One region of the Mesorhizobium sp. M0040 genome, then DNA from elsewhere that is predicted to be linked to it. Evidence: predicted binding sites of a transcription regulator. Region 1 holds the regulator's gene; each other region holds the start of a gene.
What was found. Region 1 encodes PhoB, which activates phosphate uptake and scavenging genes when phosphate is short. Its sites were predicted from a motif close to TGTCATNNANCTGTCAT; they were not measured.
Positions count from the first base shown of each region.

Region 2: a site for PhoB is predicted at 1,438-1,454, ahead of NKJ91_RS27945 (inorganic phosphate transporter). Genes of this name have one in related genera too.
Region 3: a site for PhoB is predicted at 3,416-3,432, ahead of phnF (phosphonate metabolism transcriptional regulator PhnF). Genes of this name have one in related genera too.
Region 4: a site for PhoB is predicted at 3,060-3,076, ahead of ugpB (sn-glycerol-3-phosphate ABC transporter substrate-binding protein UgpB). Genes of this name have one in related genera too.

Region 1 is NZ_JAMYVA010000046.1:25,045-32,200, forward strand. Features, by position in the region: gene pstC (phosphate ABC transporter permease subunit PstC) at 1-570, shown strand, start outside; gene pstA (phosphate ABC transporter permease PstA) at 574-1,425, shown strand; gene pstB (phosphate ABC transporter ATP-binding protein PstB) at 1,422-2,225, shown strand; gene phoU (phosphate signaling complex protein PhoU) at 2,258-2,965, shown strand; gene phoB (phosphate regulon transcriptional regulator PhoB) at 2,982-3,671, shown strand; gene NKJ91_RS27075 (ROK family protein) at 3,681-4,925, opposite strand; gene xylF (D-xylose ABC transporter substrate-binding protein) at 5,212-6,252, shown strand; gene NKJ91_RS27085 (sugar ABC transporter permease) at 6,395-7,156, shown strand, end outside.
Region 2 is NZ_JAMYVA010000050.1:31,220-38,375, forward strand. Features, by position in the region: gene NKJ91_RS27935 (efflux RND transporter periplasmic adaptor subunit) at 1-682, opposite strand, end outside; gene NKJ91_RS27940 (TetR/AcrR family transcriptional regulator) at 833-1,369, shown strand; gene NKJ91_RS27945 (inorganic phosphate transporter) at 1,508-3,112, shown strand; gene NKJ91_RS27950 (transporter) at 3,199-4,224, shown strand; gene NKJ91_RS27955 (carbonic anhydrase) at 4,391-5,035, shown strand; gene NKJ91_RS27960 (nuclear transport factor 2 family protein) at 5,049-5,456, shown strand; gene NKJ91_RS27965 (M3 family metallopeptidase) at 5,547-7,156, shown strand, end outside.
Region 3 is NZ_JAMYVA010000021.1:35,990-43,145, reverse strand. Features, by position in the region: gene NKJ91_RS19010 (alpha-D-ribose 1-methylphosphonate 5-phosphate C-P-lyase PhnJ) at 1-885, opposite strand, end outside; gene NKJ91_RS19005 (carbon-phosphorus lyase complex subunit) at 1,151-2,263, opposite strand; gene phnH (phosphonate C-P lyase system protein PhnH) at 2,265-2,873, opposite strand; gene phnG (phosphonate C-P lyase system protein PhnG) at 2,873-3,334, opposite strand; gene phnF (phosphonate metabolism transcriptional regulator PhnF) at 3,470-4,213, shown strand; gene NKJ91_RS18985 (zinc-binding alcohol dehydrogenase family protein) at 4,232-5,248, opposite strand; gene NKJ91_RS18980 (ABC transporter permease) at 5,310-6,275, opposite strand; gene NKJ91_RS18975 (sugar ABC transporter ATP-binding protein) at 6,272-7,156, opposite strand, start outside.
Region 4 is NZ_JAMYVA010000019.1:64,295-71,450, forward strand. Features, by position in the region: gene ugpE (sn-glycerol-3-phosphate ABC transporter permease UgpE) at 1-712, opposite strand, end outside; gene ugpA (sn-glycerol-3-phosphate ABC transporter permease UgpA) at 721-1,605, opposite strand; gene ugpB (sn-glycerol-3-phosphate ABC transporter substrate-binding protein UgpB) at 1,687-2,997, opposite strand; gene NKJ91_RS18245 (bifunctional diguanylate cyclase/phosphodiesterase) at 3,293-5,725, shown strand; gene tlpA (thiol:disulfide interchange protein TlpA) at 5,728-6,411, opposite strand; gene argH (argininosuccinate lyase) at 6,447-7,156, shown strand, end outside.

The sequences.
Region 1 (7,156 bases):
ATCTGGGGCCTGTTCGTGTTCGCGCCGTTCCTGCAGACGACGATACAGCCCTTCATCATCAACATCTTCCACGGCGTACCGGGACTATCCAGCCTTTTCGCCGGCCCTCCTTACGGCATCGGCCTTCTGACCTCGGCGCTGATCCTTGCCATCATGGTGCTGCCCTTCATCACCTCGATCACCAAAGACGTCTTCGATACGGTGCCGGCGGTGCTGAAGGAATCGGCCTATGGCATCGGTTGCACGACCTGGGAAGTGACCCGGCGCGTGGTCATTCCCTATACCCGCATCGGCATCATGGGCGGCGTCATGCTTGGCCTCGGCCGGGCGCTCGGCGAGACCATGGCGGTGACCTTCGTCATCGGCAACGCCCACCGCATCAGTGCCTCCCTGTTCGCGCCGGGCACGACGATCTCGGCGACCATCGCCAATGAATTCACCGAGGCCGACGGCGACCTCTACACCTCCTCGCTGGTTTCGCTCGGCCTGATCCTCTTCGTCATCACCTTCCTGATCCTTGCCGCCGCCCGCTACATGCTGATGCGGATCGACGCCCGTACGGGAGCCTGACCGATGTCGACATCCTCATCGCTCCACAGCCGCCGCAAAGCCAGGAATTCGGTGATGATGGCGCTTTGCGTCGTCGCCGCCGGCATCGGGCTTGCCTGGCTGGCGCTCATCCTCGGCGCACTGGTCTATAAGGGCACAGCCGGGCTTTCGTTCGCGGTCTTCACCGAGATGACGCCACCACCGGGCGAGGCCGGCGGCCTGCTCAATGCCATCGCGGGCAGCCTGCTGATGACGATCATCGCCGTTGTCGTCGGCACGCCGATCGGCGTGCTGGCGGGAACCTACATGGCCGAGTATGGACGCTTTTCGCGCATCACCACCGTCGTCCGCTTCATCAACGACATCCTGTTGTCGGCGCCGTCGATCATCATCGGCTTGTTTGTCTACGAGCTGATGGTGCGGCCAATGGGACATTTCTCGGCCATTGCCGGCGCCGTTGCGCTTGCCATCCTGGTCATTCCGGTGGTCGTGCGCACCACTGAAGACATGCTCAACCTGGTGCCGAACGCGTTGCGTGAAGCCGGTGCCGCGATCGGCGCGCCACGCTGGGTGGTGATCCGTTCGGTCGCCTACCGCGCCGCATTGTCCGGCATCGTCACCGGCATATTGCTGGCGATAGCACGCATTTCCGGCGAGACGGCGCCGCTGCTCTTCACCGCGCTCAACAACCAGTTCTGGAGCAGCAATATCAACGCGCCGATGGCCAGCCTGCCGGTGACCATCTTCCAGTTCGCTCTCAGCCCTTACGAGGAATGGCAGCAACTGGCGTGGACCGGCGCACTCATAATCACCCTGACGGTTCTGGGCTTGAGCATCCTCGCCCGCAGCCTTACCGGACGCAGAGAGGACAGATGACACAGATGTTGTCCCCAGACATGACGATGGCCGAAACGGTCGCCGAGAAGACGAAGATCGAGGTCAAGAATCTCAACTTCTACTACGGCCAGAGCAAGGCGCTGAAGGACATCAGCCTGTCTCTGCCTGAGCGCAGTGTCACGGCCTTCATCGGCCCTTCGGGCTGCGGGAAATCGACGCTGCTGCGTGTGTTCAACCGCATCTATGAGCTCTACCCAAAACAGACGGCCGAGGGCCAGGTGCTGCTCGACGGCAAGAACATTCTCGACCGGTCGCAGGATCTCAACCTCCTCAGGACCAAGATCGGCATGGTGTTCCAGAAGCCGACGCCGTTCCCGATGTCGATCTACGAGAACATCGCCTTCGGCGTCAGGCTCTACGAGAACCTCGGCAAGTCCGAGATGGACGGCCGCGTCGAACAGGCGTTGAAGCGCGCCGCGCTGTGGAGCGAGGTCAAGGACAAGCTCAACGCCAGCGGCTTGAGCCTGTCCGGCGGCCAGCAGCAGCGGCTCTGTATCGCCCGCACCGTGGCCGTGAAGCCGGAAGTCATTCTGCTCGACGAACCGGCTTCGGCCCTCGACCCGCTGTCGACTGCCAAGATCGAGGAACTGATCGACGAATTGCAAGCCGACTACACGATCGTCATCGTCACCCACAACATGCAGCAGGCGGCGCGCGTGTCGCGCCAGACCGCCTTCATGTATCTGGGTGAACTGGTCGAGTTCGACCGGACCGAGAAGATCTTCACGTCGCCCCGCGAGAAGCGCACGCAGGACTACATCACCGGCCGCTTCGGCTGAGCCGTTCCGATCATGCATATGAGGACAGGACCATGGGCGAACACACAGTCGCTTCTTTCGACGAGGATCTCGAGCAGATCAGCAAGCTGATCCGCGACATGGCCGACCTCGCCGGTTCGATGGTCGGCGGGGCGACCAAGGCCCTGTTGAATTCCGACAACGTGCTGGCGCAACGCGTCGTTTCCGACGACGCCATCATGGATGCGCGTCAACGCGAACTGGACGACCGCGCCATCACCCTGATCGCCAAACGCCAGCCGATGGCCCACGATCTTCGCCATGTGGTCGGAGCGATCCGCATGGCGGGCGACCTCGAACGCATCGGCGACCTTGCCAAGAATATCGCCAAGCGCGTGAGTGCGGTCGGCCTCAGCGCCACGCCGCGGGACCTGTCGCATTCCATCGACGCGATGGCGCAGCTGGTTCTCATCCAGGTGCAGGGTGTCATCGAGGAATATGCTGCAGGCGATGCGGCCGCGTTGGCCAAGCTGCGTGCCGCCGACGAGCGCATCGACGTCAAATACACGTCCGTGTTCCGCGAGCTCTTGACCTACATGATGGAAGATCCGCGCAACATCACCGCTTGCACGCACCTGCTGTTCTGCGCCAAGAATCTGGAGCGGATCGGCGACCATGTCACCAACATCGCCGAAAATGCGTATTATGTGCTGACCGGCGAGCAATTGCCGGTCAATCGTCCGAAGCAGGACGAAACGACAATGTCCGCACCGGTGACATGATGGGGGTGCCCAGCCGATGATCGCACCACGCATAATGGTGGTGGAGGACGAGGAGCCGTTGGGTGTGCTGCTCCGCTACAATCTCGAATCCGAAGGCTACCAGGTCGAGGTGGTGACACGCGGCGACGAAGCCGAGATCCGTTTGCAGGAGAATGTGCCCGACCTTTTGGTGCTCGACTGGATGATACCAGCGGTTTCCGGCATCGAGCTCTGTCGTCGGTTGCGGGTGCGCCCCGAAACCGAGCGGCTGCCGATCATCATGCTGACCGCGCGCGGCGAGGAGAGCGACCGGGTGCGCGGTCTTTCGACCGGCGCCGACGACTATCTGGTCAAACCGTTTTCGACACCGGAATTCATGGCCAGGGTCAAGGCGCTGCTGCGGCGCGCCAAGCCGGAAGTGCTGTCCAGCGTGCTGAAGGTCGGCGACATCGTGCTCGATCGCGAATCGCACAGGGTCTATCGCAAGAAGAGCGAAATCAGGCTCGGGCCGACCGAATTCCGGCTGCTCGAGTTCATGATGCGGCATCCGGGCCGTGTCTTCTCGCGCAGCCAGTTACTCGATAATGTCTGGGGCGAGACAATCTACATCGACGAACGCACCGTCGACGTGCATGTCGGGCGGCTGCGCAAAGCCGTCAACAACGGCCGGATGCCGGATGTCATCCGCACCATCCGCGGTGCCGGCTATGCGATCAGGGAAGATTGACCCGCCTGGTCAGGCTACGTTCTTTCTGACGCTGGGCCTCATTTGCGCGCCCGGCGCGAAAATCTCCTGGTCGACGAAGCTTAACGCCCGCATCGCGCAGCCTTCGCGGATCAGCGGCAATTCGTTCGGCTCTGTATCGAAGGAGATCGAGCCTGAATGCTGGCCGCCGGCGGTCTGGGCGATTGCCTTCCGCAAGGCCGGCTCGATCAGATCGAAGGCGGCGGCACTGGCGCCGACCATCGCGACCGGTGCCGGATCGATCAGCGCGAACAGCGAGCCGAGACCGAAACCCAGCGCCTCGCCGGCCTTGCGGTAGGCCTCGCGTTCCGGCCCATCTTTCTCGCGCGCCCGGGCCGCCAGTGCTCGCATGTCGGCGTCGCTGACGTCGGCGACCGGTTCGCTGTCGTCGCTCATCTGCCTGGCGTTGCGCCAGATGGCGTAGTTGCCGGCATAGGCCTCGATGCAGCCGCGCCGCCCGCAACGGCAGAGCGCGCCGCCCGGACGATGGATCATGTGGCCAAATTCGCCGCCCGAGGAATGCGTCCCGGTGAACAGTTCGCCCTTCAGCACCAGCCCCATGCCGATGCCATGCGAAAGCAGGATGGCGATGAAATCGTCGCGATACCGATCCGGATTGCGCCAGCGCAAAGCCACCGCCATCATGTTGCAGTCGTTCTCCACCGTTGCCGGGATGCCGAATTCGTCCTCCAGCATGTCGGCAAAGGCGATGTCGGTCTGCGGCGTGATCGGCGACCACAGCATGGCGCGTGCAGGGGAGTCGGTAATGCCCTGAATCGCCAGGGCGATGCGGGCGACACAGCGGACGTCAAGGTCTGGATCCTGTAGCCGGCGCCGGACGATGGCCATGCATTCACGGATCAGCTCGTCGCGCGGCATGGTCAGCGTGTCCAGCCGGCGCTGTTCCTCGGCGACCACCTGTCCCGTATAGTCGATAATGGCGGCCGACAGGAAATTCAGCGACAACACCACGGTCAACACCGCCGCCGCTTCCGGGTTGAGGGCGAGGCCGACCTGCGGACGACCGCGTTTCAACGAAACGGGCTCACTTGCCTTGCTCTCGGCGAGGATGCCTTCCCGTATCAGGTCGGAAGAGATCGCCGATATGGTCGAATGACTGAGGCCGGTGGTAGCTGCGATCTCAGTACGCGATGGCTGGCCGGCCCGGCGCACCGCCGAGATCACCATCGCCCGGTTGCGCCGGCGCAAATCGTCATGGCGGATTCCGACCGACATTGTTTTGCTTTCCTCCCGGTTGCCGCGGCCGCTCATGAACCGGAAGCCGTCGGTAATGTCCGACAAATAGTGTCGGATGCAGGCAAATAGTGTCAGATGCAGGTGGCGCTGTCATCGTTTATTCCGACGCTCGAAAAAACTCGCAGAGTCATCAAAATCCATCAGAATCGATGTTGACAGCAGCCGGAGATCGGGCCAGTATTTTTTCGAGGCTCGAAAAAATTAGAGCTTCTAAGCTGGTCTTTGAGCCAATTGGTCACGCCGTACGCGGCGCAGGGAGGATATGATGAAGAAATTCACGACCGCCATTCTGGCGGGTGTCGCCATGACGCTGGCGCTGGCGTCGGTGGCGCAGGCTAAAGACAAGGTCATCGGCGTTTCCTGGTCGAACTTCCAGGAAGAGCGCTGGAAGACCGACGAGGCCGCAATGAAGGCGGCCATCGAGGCCGCAGGCGACAAGTATATTTCCGCCGACGCACAGTCCAACCCCGGCAAGCAGCTCACCGACGTCGAGAGCCTGATCTCGCAGGGCGCCAGCGCACTGATCATCCTGGCGCAGGACGCCTCGGCCATCGGGCCGGCCGTGCAGAAGGCACTGGACGAAGGCATCCCGGTCGTCGGCTATGACCGGCTGATCGAGAACAAGGACGTGTTCTATCTGACCTTCGACAACAAGGAAGTCGGCCGCATGCAGGCCCGCGAAGTCTTCAAGGTGAAGCCGGAAGGCAACTACGTCTTCATCAAGGGTTCGGGTTCCGATCCGAATGCCGATTTCCTGTTTGCCGGTTCGATGGAGGTGCTGAAGGAGGCCATCGACGGCAGCAAGATCAAGAATGTCGGCGAGGCCTATACGGACGGCTGGCTGCCGGCCAACGCTCAGAAGAACATGGAACAGTTCCTGACCGCCAACGACAACAAGGTCGATGCCGTGGTCGCCGCTAATGACGGCACTGCCGGCGGCGTCGTCGCCGCGCTGACAGCGCAAGGGCTGGCCGGATCGGTTCCGGTTTCGGGCCAGGACGGCGACCACGCCGCGCTGAACCGCATCGCGCTCGGCACACAGACCGTGTCGGTGTGGAAGGATGCGCGCGAGCTCGGCAAGAATGCCGCCGAGATCGCCTCGCAACTGGCCGACGGCAAGCAGATGACCGACATTGCCCGCGTGAAGGATTTCACCACGCCCGGCGGCAATACCGTCAAGTCGCTGTTCCTGACCCCGGTCGCCATCACCAAGGACAACCTCAACGTCGTCATCGACGCCGGCTGGATCAAGAAAGAAGAGGTCTGCGCCGGCGTGACGGCTGGCACTGTTGCAGTCTGCAACTGAGCCGACGTTTCCGAGAAGTCCGAACGCCGCGGCCGCTCGCCGCGGCGTTTTTTCAACAAGAGTTGTTTTTCCGCTTCCGGCGGATAACTTCTAGGCTGCTTCCGGCATCCGCGGCAGACGGCAACCCGGCGGGAGAAACATCATGACCGACACGACGTCCAACACGCCGGTCGACAGCACGGCAGACCGGGCACGGGAATCCGAGCTCGGCATCGTTGCCCGATTTCTCAAGGCAACCGAACTCGACACGCGCATGCTCGGCATGGTCGGCGCGCTGCTGGTCATCTGGGTCGGCCTGCATGTCATTTCTAGCGTACGGCTCGGCGTCAATCCGTTCGACTTCGACAGCCGGACCTTCCTGACGCCACGCAATCTCTGGAACCTGTCGGTACAGACTTCGGCCGTGGCCATAATGGCCGCCGGAATGGTGCTGGTTATCGTCATGCGCAATATCGACCTGTCGGTCGGCTCCGCCGAAGGCCTGATCGGCGTGGTCATGGGTTTTGCGCAGGTGCATTTCCTGGTGCGAATGGTCGGTCTGCAATTAGGCAACCCCTGGATCTGGATCCTGGCGCTGGCCATCGGCCTGGCGCTTGGCCTTCTGATCGGAGCGTTCCAGGGATACATCATCGCTTATCTCGAGGTGCCGGCCTTCATCGTGACGCTGGGCGGCCTTCTGGTCTGGCGGGGTGCCGCATGGTGGGTCGCCAGTGGGCAGACGATTGCGCCGCTTGATGCCACTTTCCAGCTGATGGGCGGCGGACCGACGGGTTCGATCGGTGCGCGATGGAGCTGGATCGTCGGAATTGTCGCGTGCCTGGCGGTTGTGTTCATGCTGCTCAACGGGCGGGTGCAGCGCAAGCGGTTCCGCTTCCCGTTACGCCCGATCTGGGCCGAGACGTTC
Region 2 (7,156 bases), on a different contig from region 1:
CGCCGCCGCCGACGCCCAACCGCACCGTCTGTCCGATCTTCAGCTGCGGAAGCTGCTGCTCCGGGACGGTGAAATCGACACGCATCGTGTCCATGTCCTGCAAGGTCACCACGGCGGTGCCGGGTGTGAGATACTGGCCAATGTCGATTTTCGGAATACCGACGGTACCCTTGAAAGGGGCCGTCAACTGCTTTTGGTCGAGCACCGCTTGCAGCTTGTTTACCTGCGCTGCGGAGACCGACGCTGCTGCCTGCGCTGTGTCGAGCGTAGCGTCGGTGCCGACCCCGCGCTTCTGCAGCTCAAGAGCGCGCATCAGCGTCGTCTGGTCGGATGTGGCTTGCGCCTTCGATGCCACGAGGTCGGCTCGCTCGACTTCATCGTCGAGTTGCAGCAGCACGGCGTTGGCGGCGACCTTCTGATTGGCATGGAACAGGATGTCCTTGACGATGCCCGCGGTTTCGACCGTCAGGTCGACGCCGCGTACGGCACTGACAGTGCCGATCGCCTCGATGCCGGGCGTCCAGGACATCGGTTTGACGATGACCGTCGACACGGTCGCGGCCGGCGGCTTCATGGTGGCGAAGAACTGTTTGATCGCATTGTCGCGAAACAGGTTGAAGCCGACGATGCCGCCGCACACCAGCACGAGCAGAATGAAGGCGATGATGAAGCGCTTGATCACGAACAGTCCCCTCGGCCACGGCCCAGCATAACGGTCGGACGACCGGAACACATACCTGTGACTGGTCCCAATTTCAAATGACGGCGATCTTACTGTACCGTCTGGACGGTCTTGTCAATTCCGCCTAAGCTAATGAATGGGGAACGCTTGATGAAAGTCCGCAGAGCAAATTCGCGCGAGAAGATTCTCGCCGCCGCCGCCGACGTGGCGCGCGAGACGGGTCCTGGCAGCCTGTCGCTGGATGCGGTCGCCAGCCGTGCCGGCGTGTCGAAGGGTGGTCTTCTCTACAATTTCCCGACCAAGGCGAAATTGATGCAGGCGCTGGTAGAGGATTACCTGCGCGCCTTCGAGCAGGCCCTGGAGTCCGCCCGCACGGCCGGCGTCAACGGCGAAAGCCCGCTTGCAACTTATATCAAGCTGTCGGCTGAGCATGCCGAGGAATCGAAACCGTCGGCATCCTGGATATTTTCGGCGATTGCCGAGGATCCTGATTTCCTGACGCCGATAAAATCGTTCAGGCGGCAGGTGTTCGAGCGGCTGAAGGAGGAGACGCCGAACCTCAAGGCGCTGCTGGTCTGCTATCTCGCCATCGAAGGGCTTCGCAGCATGAACCTGTTCGATTCGGACATTCTCTCCGCCGAAGAGCGCCGGCTGCTGATATCGACCCTGCTGGACATCGCGGAATAGTCTACGCCGGCCGGGTTCAATTGCCTCGGTCGCTTCGATCGCCCGTTGCGTCAACCCAAAGTGCCTGCCGTCACACAGGCTTCATCGTGCCGACATAGCGTCCTCCCATTCTTTGCTGCAAGGCAGGAGGAGTGGGGTATGGTAGATATTGTTTCAAGCGAGGCAGGAATTCCAAGGCCGGAGCATCCGCTTGACCGGCCAAACGGCACCGGTAAATGGTTTCTGCCGGCCTTTGCCGTCATCATTCTGGGCGGCCTTGCCTATGTCGGCTACGCACTCAGCCAGGACCTGACCAGCACCGTCGCGGTGCCGTGGATCCTACTTGGGCTGGCGCTGCTGATCGCGCTCGGCTTCGAATTCGTCAACGGTTTTCACGACACTGCCAATGCGGTGGCAACGGTGATCTACACGCATTCCATGCCGGCCGAGCTTGCAGTGATGTGGTCCGGCTTCTTCAACTTCCTCGGCGTGCTTACCGCCAGCGGGGCGGTCGCCTTCGGCATCATATCGCTGCTGCCGGTCGAATTGATCCTTCAGGTCGGATCGAGCGCGGGGCTGGCCATGGTCTTCGCGCTGCTGGTCGCGGCGATCATGTGGAATCTCGGAACCTGGTATCTCGGCCTGCCGGCCTCGAGCTCGCACACGCTGATCGGTTCGATCATCGGCGTCGGTCTCGCCAACCAGTTCATGGCCCCGGCCGGCTCCGTCACCAGCGGCGTCGACTGGTCGCAGGCGTCCAATGTCGGCCTGTCGCTCCTGATCTCGCCGCTGGTCGGTTTTGGCCTGGCTGCACTGCTGCTTCTGGTGATGAAGCTGCTGGTCAGGAACCGCGAGCTTTACGAGGCGCCGAAGTCGAGCGCGCCGCCGCCGCTGTGGATTCGGGCGCTGCTTATTTTCACCTGCACCGGCGTCAGCTTTGCCCACGGCTCCAATGACGGGCAAAAGGGCATGGGCCTCATCATGCTCATCCTGATCGGCGTCGTGCCGACCGCCTTCGCGCTCAACCGCACACCGGACGTGAACTATCTCGAAGGTTACAAATCGGCGGCGACGCAGGTCGAAACGGTATTCGGCAAATACGTCAAGCCCGGCGTCGCCGTGACCGATGCGGCAACCGTGGTCGGCAACGCCGTTCGCACCAAGACCTGGAAGGACGAGACCACGCCTGCCCTGCAGAGCTTCATCCACGACACCAGCGCCATGTTGTCGCCCTATCCGTCCGTGGAAAAGCTGCCGACAACGCTGGTCAGCAACGCCCGCAACAACATCTATCTTATCGGTGAAGCGCTGAAGCTGATCGACAAGAAGAAGCTGCTGCCGATGGAGGCAGACGACCTGAAGGCGGTGACGACCTACCATAAGGCGGTCGACAACGCGACGAAGTTCATCCCGCTCTGGGTCAAGGTCGCCATCGCGCTGGCGCTCGGCCTCGGTACCATGGTCGGCTGGAAGCGCATCGTCGTCACCGTCGGCGAGAAGATCGGCAAAAGCCATTTGACCTACGGTCAGGGTGCGTCCGCCGAGCTTGTCGCGATGGCGACGATCGCATCGGCCGACTATCTCGGCCTGCCGGTCTCAACCACCCATGTGCTGTCCTCGGGCGTTGCCGGCACCATGGCGGCGAACGGCTCGGGCCTGCAATGGTCGACGGTGCGCAACATGCTGATGGCCTGGATACTGACCCTTCCGGTCTCCATCTGTCTTGCCTTCGTGTTGTTCGTCATCTTCCGCCAGGTGTTCTGAGCGGGGGCAGGGTTTGACCAGAATGTCGCGGCACCGGCCCCGGCGCCGCCCGGATCACCTAAACGTGCATCGTTTCGGCGGCGGCCATGAATGACGCATCGCATCTGACATTGCTTGCCGCGGACGACCAGCATCATGCTCCCGGGCTGGTCTGGGCCTATCATGCCGCTCCCGGCAAAGCTCCCGAATCGCTGGCGCCCCGAGACATAGAAACCGCGCTGGCCTTACCGGACGGCTGGGTCTGGCTGCATGTCGACCTTGTCGACCGGCGCGCCCATTCCTGGATCAGCCATGCCTGCGCGCTGCCGGCGTCGGCTCATGCAATCCTCGAAGGACATGAGGACAGCCTGGTGCTGGCGCATGAGAATGGCGTCGTCCACGGCATTTCGGCCGATCTGCATGGCGAGATCGCCCATCAGTCGACGACCATCGGCAGATTGCATTTTGCGGTCTCGGAACGGCTGCTGGTCACCGGCCGCCGGCATCCGCTGGCGGCAGTGGAGGAAGTGCACACGGCCCTTGCCGCGGGGCTGCGGCCGCCCACGGCATTCGAGCTGTTCGAAACGCTGGTCATGGCTTTTTGCAAGACCACCAGCCTGCGGCTCGCCGCGGCAACGAAGCGGCTGGATGCAGTCGAGGATCATCTCGTGACCGAGCGGCTTGCCGACGAAAGACGGCAGCTGAAGGATGTGCGCCGCCTTGCCGTATCCCTGCATCGGCCGATCTCGGCCCTGGCAGCGCTTTTCCAGGATGAAGACCGTTCCGCCTGGAACCTTTCCGCCGGCGCACATGAAGTTCTGCGCCGGCTTGCTGCGCGCCTTGAACGGCTCGACCGCGAGGTCGTCATGATCAACGACCGGGCAAGGCTGCTGCAGGAGGAGCTTGCGGCTGAGCTTGCCGACGAATCGAACCGTAGCCTCAAGGCGCTGGCGGTGATGAGCGCGCTGCTTTTGCCAGGAACGCTGATCGTCGGCATTTTCGGCATGAACACAGGCGGACTGCCATTTGCCGAGAGTCCCAGCGGCTTCTTCCTGGCGATGCTGCTGGCGGTTGGCGCGACCGGCCTGTTCTACTGGCTTCTACTGCGCGCCGGCGCCAATCTGCGGTTCTGAGGCCGATTAATGGCGGCGTTCGTCCACCTGTGTCAAAATACGGGCTGGCACGTCGAAACCACGCCATCCCGCCTTCCGAAAATCGGTTCCGATTTTCAGGCCGATGCGCTAGAGCCTTTCGGGATTGAACCGTGCCTTTAACCCGGAAAGGCTCCCACCGCTGCCCATGCCCCATCTTCCCGAGCATCTTCTCACCGGCTACCGCAATTTCATGAATGGCCGCTATCTCACCGAAAGCGGCCGTTATCGCTCGCTGGCGCGGGAGGGCCAGGCACCGGAAACGATGATCGTCGCCTGCTGCGATTCGCGGGCCGCGCCCGAAGCGATCTTCGATGCCGGGCCCGGCGAGCTGTTCGTGCTGCGCAACGTCGGCAATCTGGTGCCGCCCTATGCGCCCGACGATCAGTTCCACTCGACATCGGCGGCGCTCGAATTTGCCGTGCAGAGCCTCAAGGTCAAGAACATCGTGGTGATGGGCCACGGCCGCTGCGGCGGCATCCGTGCGGCACTCGACACCACGGCCGCGCCGTTGTCGCCGGGCGATTTCATCGGCAAATGGATGAGCCTGATCGCGCCGGCGGCCGAGACCGTGTCGTCCAGCACCTTCATGACCGCGACCGAGCGCCAGACGGCGCTGGAGCGCATCTCGATCCGCTATTCCATAGCCAATCTGCGCACCTTCCCTTGTGTTTCGATCCTCGAAGGCAAGGGGCGGCTGTCGCTGCACGGTGCCTGGTTCGATATTTCGACCGGCGAGCTTTGGGTGATGAACAAGGACACAGGCGATTTCGAGCGGCCGGAGACGGAGTAGGAGACGAGGCATGATGCGAGCTCGGTTCGCGTTCGCGGCGGCGGCACTGCTGTGCTCGGCAAATGTCGCCCGCGCCGACGATAGCGCGATCATAGACCGCTGGTATTCGGCACTGCTGATCGCCGACCGCACCGAATTGTCGGACCTGCTTGCCGACAACGTCCGCATCAAGCTCGACGACCTCGGCGTCGTGCAAAGCAAGCAGGAATTCATCGCCTCGATCGCCGAGTGGCAAGGCGCCGTCGCCGGGGCCGAAATCCGCCACCGGATCGAGAAATCCGAGAGCGGCGTCACCACTGTGATCGCCTGCTATGATTTTCCCAGCAACGACATGCTGATGCAGGAGACCTTTGCCGTCGCCAACGATCAAATCACCGCCAGCTCGCAGGCCGCGATCGCGGAAAACTGCGACGGCTACTGAGGAAATCATGAACGGGGCGTGCTGTTGCGCGCAACCGGCCGGCGCCTTACATCGGTGACGATCCATCTTCTCCCGCCACTCAGCGAAAGTTTGCCCATGCCGTCCACCGTCGACCTCGCCGCCCATCCGCTGACCGCATGGCAAGGGCCGCTCGGCCTGCCCGATTTCACGCGCATCGGCGACGGCGATTTTTCTCCGGTCTTCGACGCGGCCCTGAAGGCGCATGAAGCTGAGATCGAGGCGATTGCCGGCAACACCGGGACACCGACCATCGACAATACGCTTGCCGCGCTCGAGCTTGCCGGCGAGGCGCTCGACCATGTCTCCTCGATCTTCTGGTGCCGCGCCGGCGCCCACACCAACGAAGCGATCCAGGCGCTGGAGCGCGAGATCTCGCCAAAGATGTCGCGGCATTTCTCGGCAATTTCGATGAACGAACGACTGTTTGCCCGCATCGACGATCTCTATCAGCGCCGCGAGGCTTTGAAGCTCGATGCCGAAACGCTGCGGGTTTTGGAAAAGACCTGGAAAAACTTCGTCCGCTCCGGCGCCAGGCTCGACGCCGAAGGCAAGAAGCGGCTTGCATCGATAAACGAGGAGTTGTCGTCGCTCGGCACCAATTTCGGCCAGAACGTGCTTGCCGACGAGCGCGACTGGGCGCTGTTCCTCGGTGAGGCCGACCTTGCCGGCCTGCCGGAATTCCTGAAAAGCTCGATGGCGGAAGCCGCCGAGATGCGCGGCCAGAAGGGCCGCTACGCCGTCACTTTGTCGCGTTCGATCTACGAGCCGTTCTCGACCTTCTCAGAACGCCGCGATCTGCGCGAGACGGCGTTCCGCGCCTTCATCATGCGTGGTCAGAATGGCGGCGCCACCGACAACACGGAAGTGGTGCGCGACATGCTGCGCCTGCGCGCCGAGAAGGCGAAGCTGCTCGGCTATCCTTCCTACGCCGCATTGAAGCTCGACGATACCATGGCCAAGACGCCGGAGGCGGTGCACGCGCTGCTCGATCCGGTCTGGGAAAAGGCGGTGGAAAAGGCCGCAAGCGACCAAACCGAATTGCAGCGGCTGGCGGCCGAAGCCGGCAGCAACGAGAAATTCGCTGCCTGGGACTGGCGCTTCTATCAGGAGAAGCTGCGCGCAGAGAAATTCGCCTTCGACGAGGCCGAGCTGAAGCCGTACCTGCAGCTCGACCGCATCATCGAGGCCTGTTTCGACGTTGCAACACGATTGTTCGGCATTTTTTTCGAGGAAAAGAAGGGCATTGCCACGTGGCACCCGGACGCTCGGGTTTTCGTGGTGAAGAATGCCGACGGAAGCGAGCGCGGCCTGTTCCTCGCCGATTATTTCGCGCGACCCTCGAAGCGCTCCGGCGCCTGGATGAGCGCGCTGAAATCCGGTTATAGGCTTGGCCCTGGCTCGAAGCCGGTCATCTACAACATCATGAATTTCGCCAAGCCGCCGGCCGGCGAGGCAGCCTTGCTGTCGGTCGACGAGGCCAAGACCCTGTTCCACGAATTCGGTCACGCGCTGCACGGCATGCTGACCGACGTCACCTGGCCATCGGTCGCTGGCACCTCGGTCAGCCGCGATTTCGTCGAGCTGCCCTCGCAGCTCTACGAACACTGGCTGACGGTGCCGGCGGTGCTGGAAAAGCATGCGCTGCATGTTAAGACCGGCAAGCCGATGCCAAAGGCGCT
Region 3 (7,156 bases), on a different contig from region 1:
CGTTTTTCCTGGGGCAAGATGGGTCTCGGGCGCGAGATGGCCGCAGTGGCCTTCCGCGCGCCGCTTCTCGCAATGATCGGTATCGGAGCAGACGAACATGTGGCCGCCATGGTCGTCGAGGATGACCTCGTCGAGATAGACGTTCTCGGCCGCGCACAGCGCGCAGGGCTGGTCGAAGGTCTGCACCTCGAACGGATGGTCCTCGAAATCGAGGCTGACCACATCGGTGAAGGGCGGCAGCGCGTAGATGCGCTTTTCGCGGCCGGCGCCGAACAATTGCAAAGCCGGCGAACGGTGCATCTTGGGATTGTCGAATTTCGGCGTCGGCGAGGGATCCATCACATAGCGGCCCTCAACCTTGACCGGGTAGGCGTAGGTGGTGGCGATGCGGCCGTGCCTGGCGATGTCCTCGTAGAGTTTTACATGCATGAGCCCGTATTCCTCCAGCGCATGCATCTTGCGCGTCTCCGTTTCCCGCGGCTCGAGGAAGCGCAGCGGCTCGGGGATGGGTACCTGGTAGACCAGCACCTGACCGGCACTCAGCGGATATTCAGGGATGCGGTGGCGCGTCTGGATGATGGTCGCCTTCGCCGTCTCGGTGGTGACCGCGACATTGGCGACCTTCTTGAAGAAGGCGCGGATCGAGACGGCATTGGTGGTGTCGTCGGCGCCTTGGTCAATGACCTTGAGCACATCGTCCGGGCCAATGATCGAAGCGGTGACCTGGACGCCGCCGGTGCCCCAACCATAGGGCATCGGCATTTCGCGCGAGGCGAACGGCACCTGATAGCCAGGAATGGCGATGCCCTTGAGGATCGCCCGACGGATCATCCGCTTGGTCTGTTCGTCAAGATAGGCGAAGTTGTAGGTGGCGATGTCGGTCATGGCGATCGCTTCCGCTCTGTGCTACCGAGTTGAGTTCCAGGACACGGAAAAGGGGCTGGGCTCCGATGACCCCGACCGGATGGATGCGCCTCGGAATCCTGTTGCTGGTGTTCGTCGGGGTGGTTGCCTTTGTGCTTCGAAGAATGGTTCTTCCTGAGCCGAGGGAAGGCGCGCAAGGCGAGACCATTGGCGGCAGTAGCGGTTACGGCGGATCCGGAGGCCATTCCCCAGACGGGGGAGGTCACGGTGGTGGAGCTAACTGAAGTCATTCCGCTGCCTGCCTCTTCTCTTCGCCCTTGCCGGCATTTTCGCGGGCGTCGTGCTCGGTGCGCATGCGGCGCACGAGGTCGAGCTCGGCCTGGAAGTCGACATAATGCGGCAGCTTCAGATGCTCGACGAAGCCGGTCGCCTGGACATTGTCGGAATGCGAGATGACGAACTCCTCGTCCTGCGCGGCGGCGATGACATCCTCACCCAACTCCGAGGCGCGCAGCGCGCGGTCGCACAGCGCCATGGCCATCGCCTTGCGTTCGCTCTGGCCGAAGACGAGGCCGTAGCCGCGGGTGAATTGCGGCGGCGCCTTGGCCGAGCCCTTGAACTGGTTGACCATCTGGCATTCGGTGACGCGGATGCTGCCGAGCGACACGGCAAAGGGCAGTTCCGGCACGTCCAGTTCCAGTTCGACCTCGCCGATGCGAACTTCGCCGACGAAGGGATGGTTGCGCGCATAGCCGCGTTGGGTGGAATAGCCGAGCGCCAGCAGAAATCCCTCGTCGCCGCGCGACAGCGCCTGCAGGCGGATGTCGCGCGCCATCGGGAATTCGAGCGGCTCACGGGTGATGTCGCCGGGGACATGATCGCCGGGCATGTCGCCGTCGGGCTCGATCAGGCCTTCGCGGGCGAGGATGGCCGAGACGCGCGGCATCGCCTCCGCTTCGCCTGCACGCTGTTCCGGCTCGGCGACATCGCCGCCGGCGGCAAGTTCGGGATCGAGCAGCCGGTGGGTGTAGTCGAAAGTCGGGCCGAGCAACTGGCCGCCGGGCAGGTCCTTGTAGGTGGCCGACACCCGCCGCTCGACCAGCATCGTGCCGGTGTCGATCGCCCTGGTGTAGCCGAAACGCGGCAGCGTGGTGCGATAGGCGCGAACCAGGAAGATCGCCTCGATCATGTCGCCGCGCGCCTGGACGATGGCGAGTGCCGCCAATTCCCTGTCGTAGAGCGAACCTTCGCTCATCACCCGGTCGACGCCGAGCGCCAGCTGCTCGACGATCTGGTCGAGGCGAAGTGCGGGCACCGAACGATCGCCGCGCCGGCGGTCGGCGAGCAGTTTGTGGGCGTTGCGAATGGCCGCTTCGCCACCCTTTACCGCAACATACATGCTACGCCTCCATCATCTTGATGCGCGTCGTGCGCGGCAGGCAGGCAACGCTGTCAGGGGTGGCGAGGACGATGTCGACACCGCGGGGAAAGCGCTGGTTGTTCTGCTTCCATTGCTCGACGAAATGGCGCGGCATTTGCGCCGGCGCGATCGTCGCCGTCTTCTCGATGCCCGGGCCTTCGAGCACCAGCGCAGCGCCGGAGATGAGATCGCCGACCTCGAGGATCAGCGTCGTGGAGCGATCGGGATAATCCTGGGTGCCTTGCGAAAACCCGTCGAGCGCCATCATCTCGGCCGGCGTGGCGATCAGCGCGAAATGCGCGTCGGCCGGGGTGTTGGCCAGCGGCGCGCCGGTATGGAAGCCAAGCCAGGATTTCACCGCCGACACCTGCAAAGCCGGGTCGAGCCAGAGCGGCGTGTCGTTGTCGCACAGCGCCAGCGCAACGGCGCCGGCGGTGGCCGACAGCGGCACCGGGGGGTGGGCGAGGGCCGGCAGCGGCTGCACGCTGCCTGGCCGCGCCATCGCGTCCATCACGGCACGGAATACGGTCTGGGCATTGAATACCGGATCGGCGAAGCCGCCTTCAATGGATTGAGTGGCGATATCCATCAGTCTTCTCCGCGCACCATGGTGAAGAAATCGACCTTGGTCGCCGCCGTCTCGGCGCGGCGCTGTTCACGCGCCTTGGCCAGTGCCGCCTGCAATGGCGCAACGATCCTGATCTCGACCTCATTGCGGTGGGCCGGGTCCTGCCACAGCGCATCGGCGATTGCCGCCAGCCTTGCCTTCTGCTTGTCGCGGCCGAGCGCGTAGCAGTGGCCGACATGGCCGGACGCAAGCCGCACCGTGGCACGGGTGACCGTCGCCTCGCCGACATTGAAAGGGGCACCACCGCCGCCGATGCGGCCGCGTACCGTAACCAGGCCGGTTTCGGGGCCACGCAGAAGTTCCGCTTCGCAAGGCAGACCGGCTTCGTCCCAGAGGCGGACGATGTCGTCGCCGGCCGATTGCGCCAGCGTCGCCATCACGGCCTTGCGCTCGGCCTGCTCTCGCGCTTCCCGTCCTCGCATGGCCGGTGCTCCTCGTCTGCGTTCATTTGTCTATTGATATAGACAACTATACAAATTATATCCATTATCTAGCGCGTGTCCATGACGGGCACGTGACACGGGCCAAAAGATCGGCGCGAGGAATTGGGGCGGGAGATGATCGGACAAGCCAACAGCATCGAGCGGCGCAGCGGTGTCGCGCTGTGGCGGCAGATCGCCGACCAGATCCTGCATTCGATCGCCGCCGGCGATTTTCCCGAGAATGCCGCGCTGCCGCCGGAGATCGCGTTGGCCGGACGCTATGGCGTCAACCGCCACACGGTGCGTAGCGCTATCGCAGCGCTGGTGCAGGAGGGTGTGCTCAGGGCGGAGCAGGGGCGCGGCACCTTCGTGCTGTCGCGCAAGCGGCTGTCTTATCCGATCGGCGCCCGCACCCGCTTTTCCGAGGGATTGCAAGGACAGGCGTCCGAGCGGCATATCACCTTGCTCGCGTCATCGATCGAGCCGGCCAACCGTCGTGTCGCAGAGGGCTTAGGCCTTGCGACGGGGGCCGATGTGATACGCCTGGAAACGCGCGGCGAAGCCGATGGAATGCCGGTGTCCCGCGCGGCCGGCTGGTTCGATGCCAGGCGCTTTGCCGGCATCGATGCCGCCATGGCGGAAACCGGTTCGATCACCGCATCGCTGGCACGTTTCGGCATCGACGACTATCTCAGGCAATCGACCGTGCTGTCGGCGCGCCATGCCGATGCCGCCGACCTTGCGGACCTCGAGCTGCAGCCCGGCGCCATCGTGCTGGTGACGGTCGCCGTCAACGTCACGCCCGACGGTCAGCCGATACAGTTTTCGGAGTCGCGCTTCCCGGCCGAGCGGATCGAGCTCAAATTGTCGGCGCTCTGAGATGCGGCAGCCCTGGCATCATCCGACTTGAATGACGGCCTTGATCAGGCCGGACTTCTCATGCGCCCAGCGGGCGAGGTCGTGCGGCGTCTCGCCAAGCGTGGTGCGGTGGGTGACCAGCTTTGCCAGCGGCAGCGCGCCGTTGCGGATCGAGGCGGCGACATGGTCGAAATCGGCTCGCAGGGCGTTGCGGCTGCCGATCAGCATCATCTCGCGCTTGTGGAATTCGGGATCGGAAAAGGCGATGTCGTCCTTGACGACGCTGACCAGGACCAGCGCCCCGCCATGCGCGACATGGGCGAAGGCCGACTGCACCGACCGGGTGTTGCCGGTGGCATCGAAAACCACGTCGAAGCCGTCGCCGCCGGTTGCTTCCCGCACCAGGTCGGCAGCGGTGCCTCGCGAGCCGTCGAGCGTCGCGAAGCCGAGTTCGCTTTCGGCAAAGCCAAGCCGTTCAGCGCTCATGTCGAGCAGCGTCACATCGAGCCCGGCGATGCGGGCGAACAGCGCCGTGCCGAGCCCGATCGGGCCGGCGCCGATGACCAGCGTGCGCGCTCCTGGATCAGCCAGCGAGCGCCGCACGGCATGGGCGCCGATCGCAAGGAATTCGACGGCGGCGGCATCGGCCAGCGACAAGCCGTTTGCCGGATAAAGATTTTGCGCCGGCACCAGGATCTGCTCGCACATGGCGCCGTCGCGGTGGACGCCGAGCACCTCGATCCTGACGCAGCAATTCGGCTTGCCTTGCCGGCAGGCGATGCATTTGCCGCAGGCGAGATAGGGATTGACGATCACCGCTTCGCCGACGGCGAGATCGACGTCCTCGCCAACCTCGATCACGGTGCCGGAAACCTCGTGGCCCATGATGCGGGGATAGGCGAGGAACGGGTGCTTGCCTTCGAAGATGTGATAGTCGGTGCCGCAGATGCCGACATGGCTGACGGCGACCAGCGCCCAGCCGGCGGGGGGCGCGCCAGGCGCCGGACGATCTTCGAGGACAAGTTCGCCGGGCGAGCGGCAGACGACGGCTTTCATGCTTCAATCCAGTCGGTTCATGGCACCGCCGTCGCGAGGCCGGCGGTTGTTGGGAGGCAGTCTATTTGCCGCGGCGGCGCAGCCCGTCGAAATAGACGATGACGATGATCAGCACGCCGGTGATGATGCGCTGCCAGAACGCGTTGACGTTGAGCAGATTGGCGCCGTTGTTGATGGTGGCAAGGATGAAGGCGCCGAGCAGCGGCCCGTGCACTGAGCCGACAGCGCCGAACAGCGAGGTGCCGCCGATCACCGAGGAGGCGATCGCCTGCAATTCCCAGCCCTCGGCCTGCGTCGGATTGCCGATGCCGATGCGCGAGGCAAGCAGCACGCCGACGAAGGCCGCACACAGGCCCGACAGCGTGTAGGCCATGTAGATGGTGCGCTGGACGTTGACGCCTGACAGGCGCGACGCCTCGGCGTTGGAGCCGACCGAGAACAGATAGCGGCCCCAGCGGCTGTGGTGCAGGAAGATGTAGGCTGGGATGCCGACCAGGATCACCATCCAGAACAGATTGGGGACGCCGGCGAAGGAACTGCGCGAGAACGTCTGGAAGGCGTCGTTGTTGATCGAGATCGAGTTGCCATTGGTCATCAACAGACCGATGCCGCGCAGCGAGGTCAGCGTTGCCAGAGTGATGATGAAGGGCGGCAGGCCCATCTTGACGATGCCGAACCCATGGAACATGCCGATGGCGACGCCGACCAGCAAGGTGATCAGGATGGCGAGGAAAACCGGTGTGCCGGCGTTGATCAGCATCGCGACGATGACGGTGGCGAAGCCGACCACGGCGCCGACGGAAAGGTCGATGCCGCCGGTGATGATGACGAAGGTCTGGCCGACCGCCAGGATGGCGATCATCGACCCTTGCCGCAACAGGTTGGAGATGTTGTTGGCGGAGGCGAAGCTCGGCGTCGCCACCGACAGGATGATCCATAAAAGAACCAGCAGCGCCAGCAGTGTCAGCCCGAACAGGGCGTTGTAGTTGCGTTTCGGCCTTTCGGCAGCGATCGCCTCGGTGCTCATATCCGTCCTCCCGGTTTTTCTTGTTTCTCGGCCAGCGCCTGGGTGAGGATCTCCTCGTGGTCAGCGGTACGAAAGCCGTGCGTGGCCACCAGCTTGCCGCGCCGGAACACGTGCAGCGTGTCGGCGAGTTCATAGACCTCGGGCAGGTAGGACGAGATCAGGATGATGCCGGCTCCCTTGGACAACAGCGCGCCGAACAGGCGGTAGATCTCGGCCTTGGTGCCGACGTCGACGCCGACAGTCGGCTCGTCGAAGATGAATAGCTTGGCGCCATGGGCGAGCCATTTGCCGATGACGATCTTCTGCTGGTTACCGCCGGACAGGCTGGAGGCCAGCGCGCCGCGCGTCGGCGTCTTGATGCGCAGGTCGGCGATCTGGCGATCGGCTTGCGCCTTTTCCTGCGCGCGGGAGATCAGCAGATTGCTCGAGATGCGCTTGTAGATCGGCAGATTGAGGTTGAGTCCGACCGGCAGGTTGAGGCAGAGGCCCTGGTCGCGGCGGCTTTCCGGGGCCAGCGCCATGCCGAGCCTGATCGCGTCGTGTTCGGAATTGACCTTGACCTCCTTGCCCTCCCACAGGATCTGGCCGGCCGATTTGCGGTGCCGGCCATAGAGCGTGGTGACGAACTCGCTGCGCCCGGCGCCGATCAGGCCGTAGAGGCCGACGATCTCGCCGGCGCGGACGGACATCGAGACATTTTCGAAACCCTTGCCGGACAGGTTCCTGGTTTCGACGATGGTCGCGCCGGGGGTGAAATGCTCCTTGTGGTAGACCTGCTCGATCGAGCGGTTGATCATCATCTTGACCAGCTCGGCGTCATTGGTCTCGGCAATGTTCCTGGTGCCGACCAGCGTGCCGTCGCGCAGCACCGAGACGCGGTC
Region 4 (7,156 bases), on a different contig from region 1:
TCTTTCTCAGCGCGATGACGATGGTGTTCATGTCGTTGCTGTTGGTGACGAGCAGCGGCCAAAGATACTGCGTCCAGCCATAGATGAAGAGGATCACGAACAGCGCGGCGATGTTTGTCCGCGACAGCGGCACCAGAATATCGAAAAAGAAGCGCCATGGCCCGGCACCGTCGACACGCGCCGCCTCGACCAATTCGCCCGGTATGGTCATGAAGAACTGGCGAAACAGCAGCGTTGCGGTGGCCGAGGCGATCAGCGGGACGATCAGGCCGGCATAGGTGTCGATCATGCCGAGATCGACCATCACCTTGTAGGTCGGCAGGATGCGCACCTCGACTGGAAGCATCAAGGTGATGAAGATCAGCCAGAAGAAGGTCATGCGCAGCGGAAAGCGAAAGAACACGATCGCGTAGGCCGACAGGATCGAGATGAAGATCTTTCCCACCGCAACGCCGAGCGCCATGATCGTGGTGTTGAGGAGCAGCCTGCCGACGCTGACCCCGCCGATACGACCGATGCCGCCGAACAGCGCCTCGCTGTAATTGTTCCATAGCTGGTCGCCGGGCAAGAGCGGCAGGGGCGGCCTGAGGATCGTTTGCAGCGTGTGCGTCGAGGCAACGAAGGTGTAGTAGATCGGAAAAGCCACGATCAATATGCCGAGGATGAGCACGGCATGGGCGATGAAGGTGCGGAGCGGGGACTGGCCGATCATCGCTGCCCTCAGCCGTAATGGACTTTGCGTTCCACATAGCGGAACTGGATCGCTGTGAGCGCAATGACGATGGCCATCAGGATGACCGACTGCGCCGCCGAATCGCCCAGGATCAGATTGACGAAGCCGTCATTGTAGACCTTGTAGACCAGCGTCTCGGTCGTCTTGCCCGGCCCGCCGCCGGTGACGGCATGAACGATGCCGAACGTGTCGAACAGGGCATAGACGGTGTTGACGACCAGCAGGAAAAAGGTTGTCGGCGCAAGCAGCGGGAAGACGATGGTCCAGAAGCGCTTGGTTTCGCCGGCGCCGTCCATGGCCGCCGCTTCGATCAGCGTTTTCGGCACCGCCTGCAGGCCGGCGACGAAGAACAGGAAGTTGTAGCTGATCTGCTTCCAGGCAGCAGCCGACACCAGCAGGATCATGGCGTGGGTGCCGTTGAGCAGCGGGTCCCATACGATGCCGAGGCTTCTCAGCAAATAGGCCAACGAGCCGATCGAGGGATTGAACAGGAAAAGCCAAAGCATGCCGGCAATCGCCGGCGCAACGGCGTAAGGCCATATCAACAGTGTGCGGTAGAGGCCTTTGCCGCGCACGGCCTTCTCGGCCATGACCGCGAGCAGCAGGGCCACAACCATGGCAACGATCGCGGTCGCAAGAGAGAACACTACGGTGACCTTGATCGAGTTGAGGTAGGCCGGATCGGCCAGCACCTTCCGGAAATTGGCAAACCAGACGAACCTGCTCTTCAGCCCGAACGGGTCTTGCCTGAGCATCGACTGGTAAAGCGCCTGACCGGCCGGCCAGTAGAAGAAAACCAGGGTGATGGCGAGTTGTGGCGCCACCAGCAGGTAGGGCAGGATCTTGTTGGGAAAGACGACGCGTGGAGACAGGCTGATTTCCCTCGCTATCCAGGTATCGCCCACGCGAGCCCGCGTGGGCGATATTCCAACCGACTAACCGAGATAATCCCGTCAGTTCTCCAGCGCTTCCTTGATCGCGACGTTGCCGCGCGCAACCGCATTGTCGAGCGCCTGCTGAGCGGTTTGCTGGCCGGCCAGCATCTTCTCCAACTCCTCGTTCTGGATATCACGCACCTGCGGCAGATTCGGCAGGCGCACGCCCTTCGAGTTGTCGGTCGGCGCCTTGCCTGTCATCTGCAGGATGGGTGTCTCGCGGCCGGGGTTTTTGTCATAGAAGCCTGATTTCTTGGTCGCCTCGTATGCGGCGAGCGTCACTGGCAGGTATCCCGACTTCTGGTGCAGATATTCCTGCACATCGGTCTTGGACAGATAGGCAAAGAAGGCCGCGACGCCCTTGTATTCCTCGTCCGACTTGTTGCCGAACACCCACAGGCTGGCACCACCCGGCGTCGTGTTCTGTGGTGCGCCCTTGGCGTCGGTATCATAGGGAAGCTGGCCGATGCCATAGTTCATGCCGGACTTGACGATATCGCCGAGGCCGCCCGACGATTCGGTGAAGATGCCGCATTCGCCGGCGAGGAATATCTGCTTGGCTTCGGAGGTGCGTCCGCCATATTTGAACGTGCCGTCCTTGGCCAGGTCAGCTAGCGCCTGGAAGTGGTTGACGAAAATCGGCGCATTGATCTTGAGTTCGACATCACCTCCAGCCAGGCCATTCTGCTGGGTGGCCCAAGGCACGTCATTCCACGCCGCGAAATTCTCCAGGTGGATCCAGGTCAGCCAGGTCGAGGTATAGCCGCAAGGGGCGGCGCCGCTCGTCTTGATCTTCTTGGCAGCTTCCCACACCTCGTTCCACGTCTTGGGCGGATTGTTCACGTCGAGGCCTGCCTTCTGGAAGATGTCCTTGTTGTAGTAGAGGATCGGCGAGGAAGAGTTGTAGGGGAACGATAGCATGGTGCCGTCCGGCTTCGAATAATAGCCGACGATGCCGGGCAGATACTGGCTCTTGTCGAAAGTCATCCCGGCGCCGGTCATCACATCGGCCACCGGCTTTATCGCACCCTCGGCCGCCATCATCACGCCGGTGCCGACGTCGAACACCTGGAGGATATCGGGCGCTTGCCCGGCACGAAAGGCAGCGATGCCGGCATTCAGCGTCTCCGGATAGGTGCCCTTGAACACCGGAACGAGCTCATAGTCGCTCTGGCTGGCGTTGAAATCCTTGGAGATCTTGGCGACGACCTCGGCGTTGGCGCCGGTCATGGCGTGCCACCAGCTGATCTGCGTGACGGCGAAGGCGGAGGTGGTGGAAAGCAGGGTCACGGTGGCGGCGATACCGGCCGCAAAGCCGAAGAACTTCATGTTTCATCTCCCGTTTGTCATTGGCGAAAGGGGCACTTCCGCAAAGCCAATATGTGGCGCTGATGACAATCGGACAACGGTTTTATTGCGGATCAATGAACATCATTCCTTCCTAAAGGCCACTCGCTACCTAAACCGGGCGCCAGAAATCACATCACCGTCTTTCGGCGCAGCGGCGTCGGTTTTCCCCCGAAAAGACCCGCCTCATGGCCCGCGGGTTAACCATTCGTTAAAATCTCCAAGAGCTAATCAGTCACACCTCCCCTGTTAGTTTTGGCAGACCGAGTGAACCAGGATGCTGACGGTCTATAATTGTATTGTAAGTCAGCACGATCCGAGACTGGTTGCGCTTGCCGCACTCGTCTGTGGAATTTCTTGCTTTTCAGCGGTTAATCTCCTTAAGCATGTCGGCCGATCGACCGAGCGAAACCGGCTTGTCTGGCTGATGATCGCCGCGGCCTCGACCGGGTTCGGCATATGGGCGACGCATTTCATCGCCATGACCGCGTTTACGCCGGGAATACCGAACGCATACAATCCGGGATTATCCGCCTTTTCGCTTGCCGCCGCCGTTATCATGACCGCGCTTGGGATGTGGGTCGCCACCTTGCGCCGCGGCATCGACCATTTCCTCGTCGGTGGCGCCATTCTGGGCGGCGCCATCGCGACGATGCACTACATCGGCATGGCAGCTTTCGAGGTCGAAGGCCGGGTCGTATGGAACCTGCTCCTTGTCGCGATATCGCTTCTGGCCGGCGTGACCCTCGCGGCACTGGCGCTCCTTGTCGTCTTGCGCCGTCCGTCAGCGCTCGCGACTTTCGGCGGCGCCGCGCTTTTGACGCTGGCGATTTGCAGCTTGCATTTCATCGCGATGGCCGCGGTGTCGATCATTCCGGATTCCTCGATTGAAATATCCGAACATTCCATCGAGCCCATTTCCCAGGCCTTTGCCGCAGCGGTCGCCAGCCTGATAATCCTTGTGCTATCGGGTGCCGCGCTGTGGATCGACCTGCGCTTTCGCCGCCAGAAGCTCGAGGCCGATCGCATGCACGATCTCGCCAATGCGGCGGTGGAAGGTCTGATCGTTTGCGATGGCACCCGCATTGTCAGCGCCAATGACAGTATGGCGAAGCTGACCGGAACAGCGACAGCCACCCTGAACACGATGCAATTCGGCGAGCTTTTCGACGGACAGAGCGCAGCCGATATGTCCGGCTTCGGCGAACAGGCGCAGGAAGCGAAGTTAAGGGGCAGCGACGGGGCGAGAATTCCTGTCGAGCTGATCGCCAGGAAAATCACCTACTGCGGCAGGCCTCATACGGTGCTTGCCGTTCGCGACATCCGTGAGCGCAAGAAGGCAGAACAAGAGATCCTCCGCCTCGCGCATTTCGATCCGCTTACCGGGCTTGCCAATCGGCGGAGCTTTTCTTCCCGGCTGGAAGCAGAATTCGCCTCGATGGATCGTGGCGGCAAGGATGGACATCTGGCGCTCCTGCTGCTTGACCTTGACCGGTTCAAGCAAGTCAACGACCTCTATGGCCACGGGGCCGGCGATGCTATGCTGCAGAAGCTGGCGCACTGCATTTCCGGCATCCCGCGCCACGGACAGATGCTCGCGCGTCTCGGCGGCGATGAATTTGCCATCATAGCTCCGAACCTCCCCGACCCCCTGGCCGCAGGCCGGATAGCCGAGGACTTGCTGGCGGCGATCCGGGAGGAAAACAGGCTTTCGGTCGGCTCCGGCCTCGTCTCGGCCAGCATCGGCATCGCCTTCTTTCCGCTGGATGCCGAAGACCAGGCCGGCCTGATCAGCCATGCCGACACGGCACTCCATCGCGCCAAAACCGAAGGCAGGGACACTTATCGGTTTTTCGAGATGGCCATGGGCACCGCGGCCCGCGACAAGCGCGTGATGGAGCATGAATTGCGCCAGGCGATCGCCCGCAAGGAGTTCCACCTCGTCTATCAGCCGCAGAAGGAGATCCGCGGCGGCAGGATGATCGGCTTCGAAGCCCTGGTCCGTTGGCAGCACCCTGAGCGGGGTGACATTTCTCCGGCCGTTTTCATCCCCGTGGCCGAGGACAGTGGCGCTATCGCGCAGATCGGCGACTGGGTGCTGACGACGGCTTGTAACGATGCTGTTCGCTGGACAAACCCGCTGATGGTCGCCGTCAACGTCTCCGCCGTGCAACTTCACAATCCGAACTTCAGCCGCAAGGTGCACGACGCGTTGACGAGATCCGGCCTAGCCCCCGGCAGGCTCGAACTGGAGATCACCGAAACGGCCCTGGTGAAGGACATGCCGCGCGCGCTGGCAACCTTGAGGCAGGTCAAGGCGCTTGGCGTGCATGTGGCGATGGACGATTTTGGCACCGGCTATTCTTCGCTGTCCAACCTCAGCGCCTTTCCCTTCGACAAGATCAAGATCGACGGGTCGTTCATCAAATCGGTCGACAAGAACGCCCAGTTCGCGGCGATCGTTCGCGCCGTGCTGGGGCTTGGACGCGGTCTCGGCTTACCGGTTCTGGCAGAAGGCATCGAGACGCCGGGTGAATTGCAGTTCCTGGACGCCGAGGCTTGCGAGATCGGGCAAGGCTACTACCTCGGCAAACCGGCTCCGATCGAGACATTCGGGGAACTGACGGGCGTGGCCGCTCCGGCAATCCGCACCGCCAGCCGACGCGGCGCAAGCATTGCCGTGCTCAAGCCGCGCCTGCGCACGGTCTGAGCCTATCCCGGCTGAAGCGCCGCCTCGACCAGACGCTTGGCATCCGGCCCCGACCATTCGGCCGGGCCATTCATATGGGCGATCAGGCAGCCTTGCCCATCGATCAGCATGGTGACCGGCAGACCGAGCGCCAGGCCGCGCGTCTTGACGTCGTTGAACAGCGCCATCGTGGCATCGCGATAGTAGCCGAGCGACTTGACGCCGGTGTCCTCCAGGAACTTCTTCGGTTTGGCATCGTCGCCGGCATCGACGTTGACGGCAACAACCTGAAACGCATCGCTGCCCATCTCCTTCTGCAGCGCATCGAGCGCCGGCATTTCGGCGCGGCAAGGTGCGCACCATGTCGCCCACAGATTGAGCAGCACCGTCTTGCCGGCATGATCGGCGATCGTCGTCGGCTTGCCGTCGGGGCCGTTGAAGGCAAGGCTTTTCAGCGATTGCGGCGGATCCGCCGGCAAAAGCGCGGCAACCTGGCCGGTGGCAGCGGCGGCGATCTTCTTGGCACGGTCGGTCTTGACGGCGCAGGCGACGTCGTCCTTGCCGCCGCCGGCGGCCACTTGCGCGGGCGCCTTGTTGCCAGAACTGCTTTCCCTGACATATACCGCGACCGCGCCGGCCAGCACGCCCGCAACCAAAGCGGCGAGGATGAGACGCAAAGCCGGGAAAAATCTATTGCCGTCTGCCATTTTTCAAAAACTGCTCCGGAGCACGGGTTATAGCGATGAACGACAAGAAGGCCAGCAACCAGATGTGGGGCGGACGTTTTGCCTCGGGTCCGGCCGCAATCATGGAAGCGATCAACGCGTCGATCTCGTTCGACCGCAAACTCTATGCGCAGGATATTCGCGGCTCGATCGCCCATAGCCAGATGCTGGCGCAAACGGGCATTATTTCGGCGGCCGATCAAGAAAAAATCGTTCACGGGCTGAACACGATCCTCGCAGAGATCGAGGCCGGCACCTTCGAGTTCTCGACCAGGCTGGAAGACATCCACATGAATGTCGAGGCCCGTCTGGCCGATTTGATCGGCCCCGCCGCCGGCCGCCTGCATACCGCCCGCTCGCGCAACGACCAGGTGGCGGTCGACCTCAGGCTGTGGGTCAAGGACGAATGCTTTCGTGTCGCCGAGGCGCTGAAGGGCCTGATCACGGCGTTCCTGGATCGGGCCGAGGAGCATGCGGCAACGGTGATGCCGGGCTTCACCCACATGCAGGCGGCGCAGCCGGTGACCTTCGGCCACCACTGCATGGCTTATGTCGAGATGTTTGCACGCGACCTGTCGCGCGTCCGCGATGCGATTGAGCGGATGGATGAAAGCCCGCTCGGCGCCGCCGCCCTTGCCGGCACCAGCTTTTCCATCGACCGGCACCAGACGGCGAAGGCGCTTGGCTTCCGCGAGCCGATGCGCAATTCGCTCGACAGTGTTTCGGA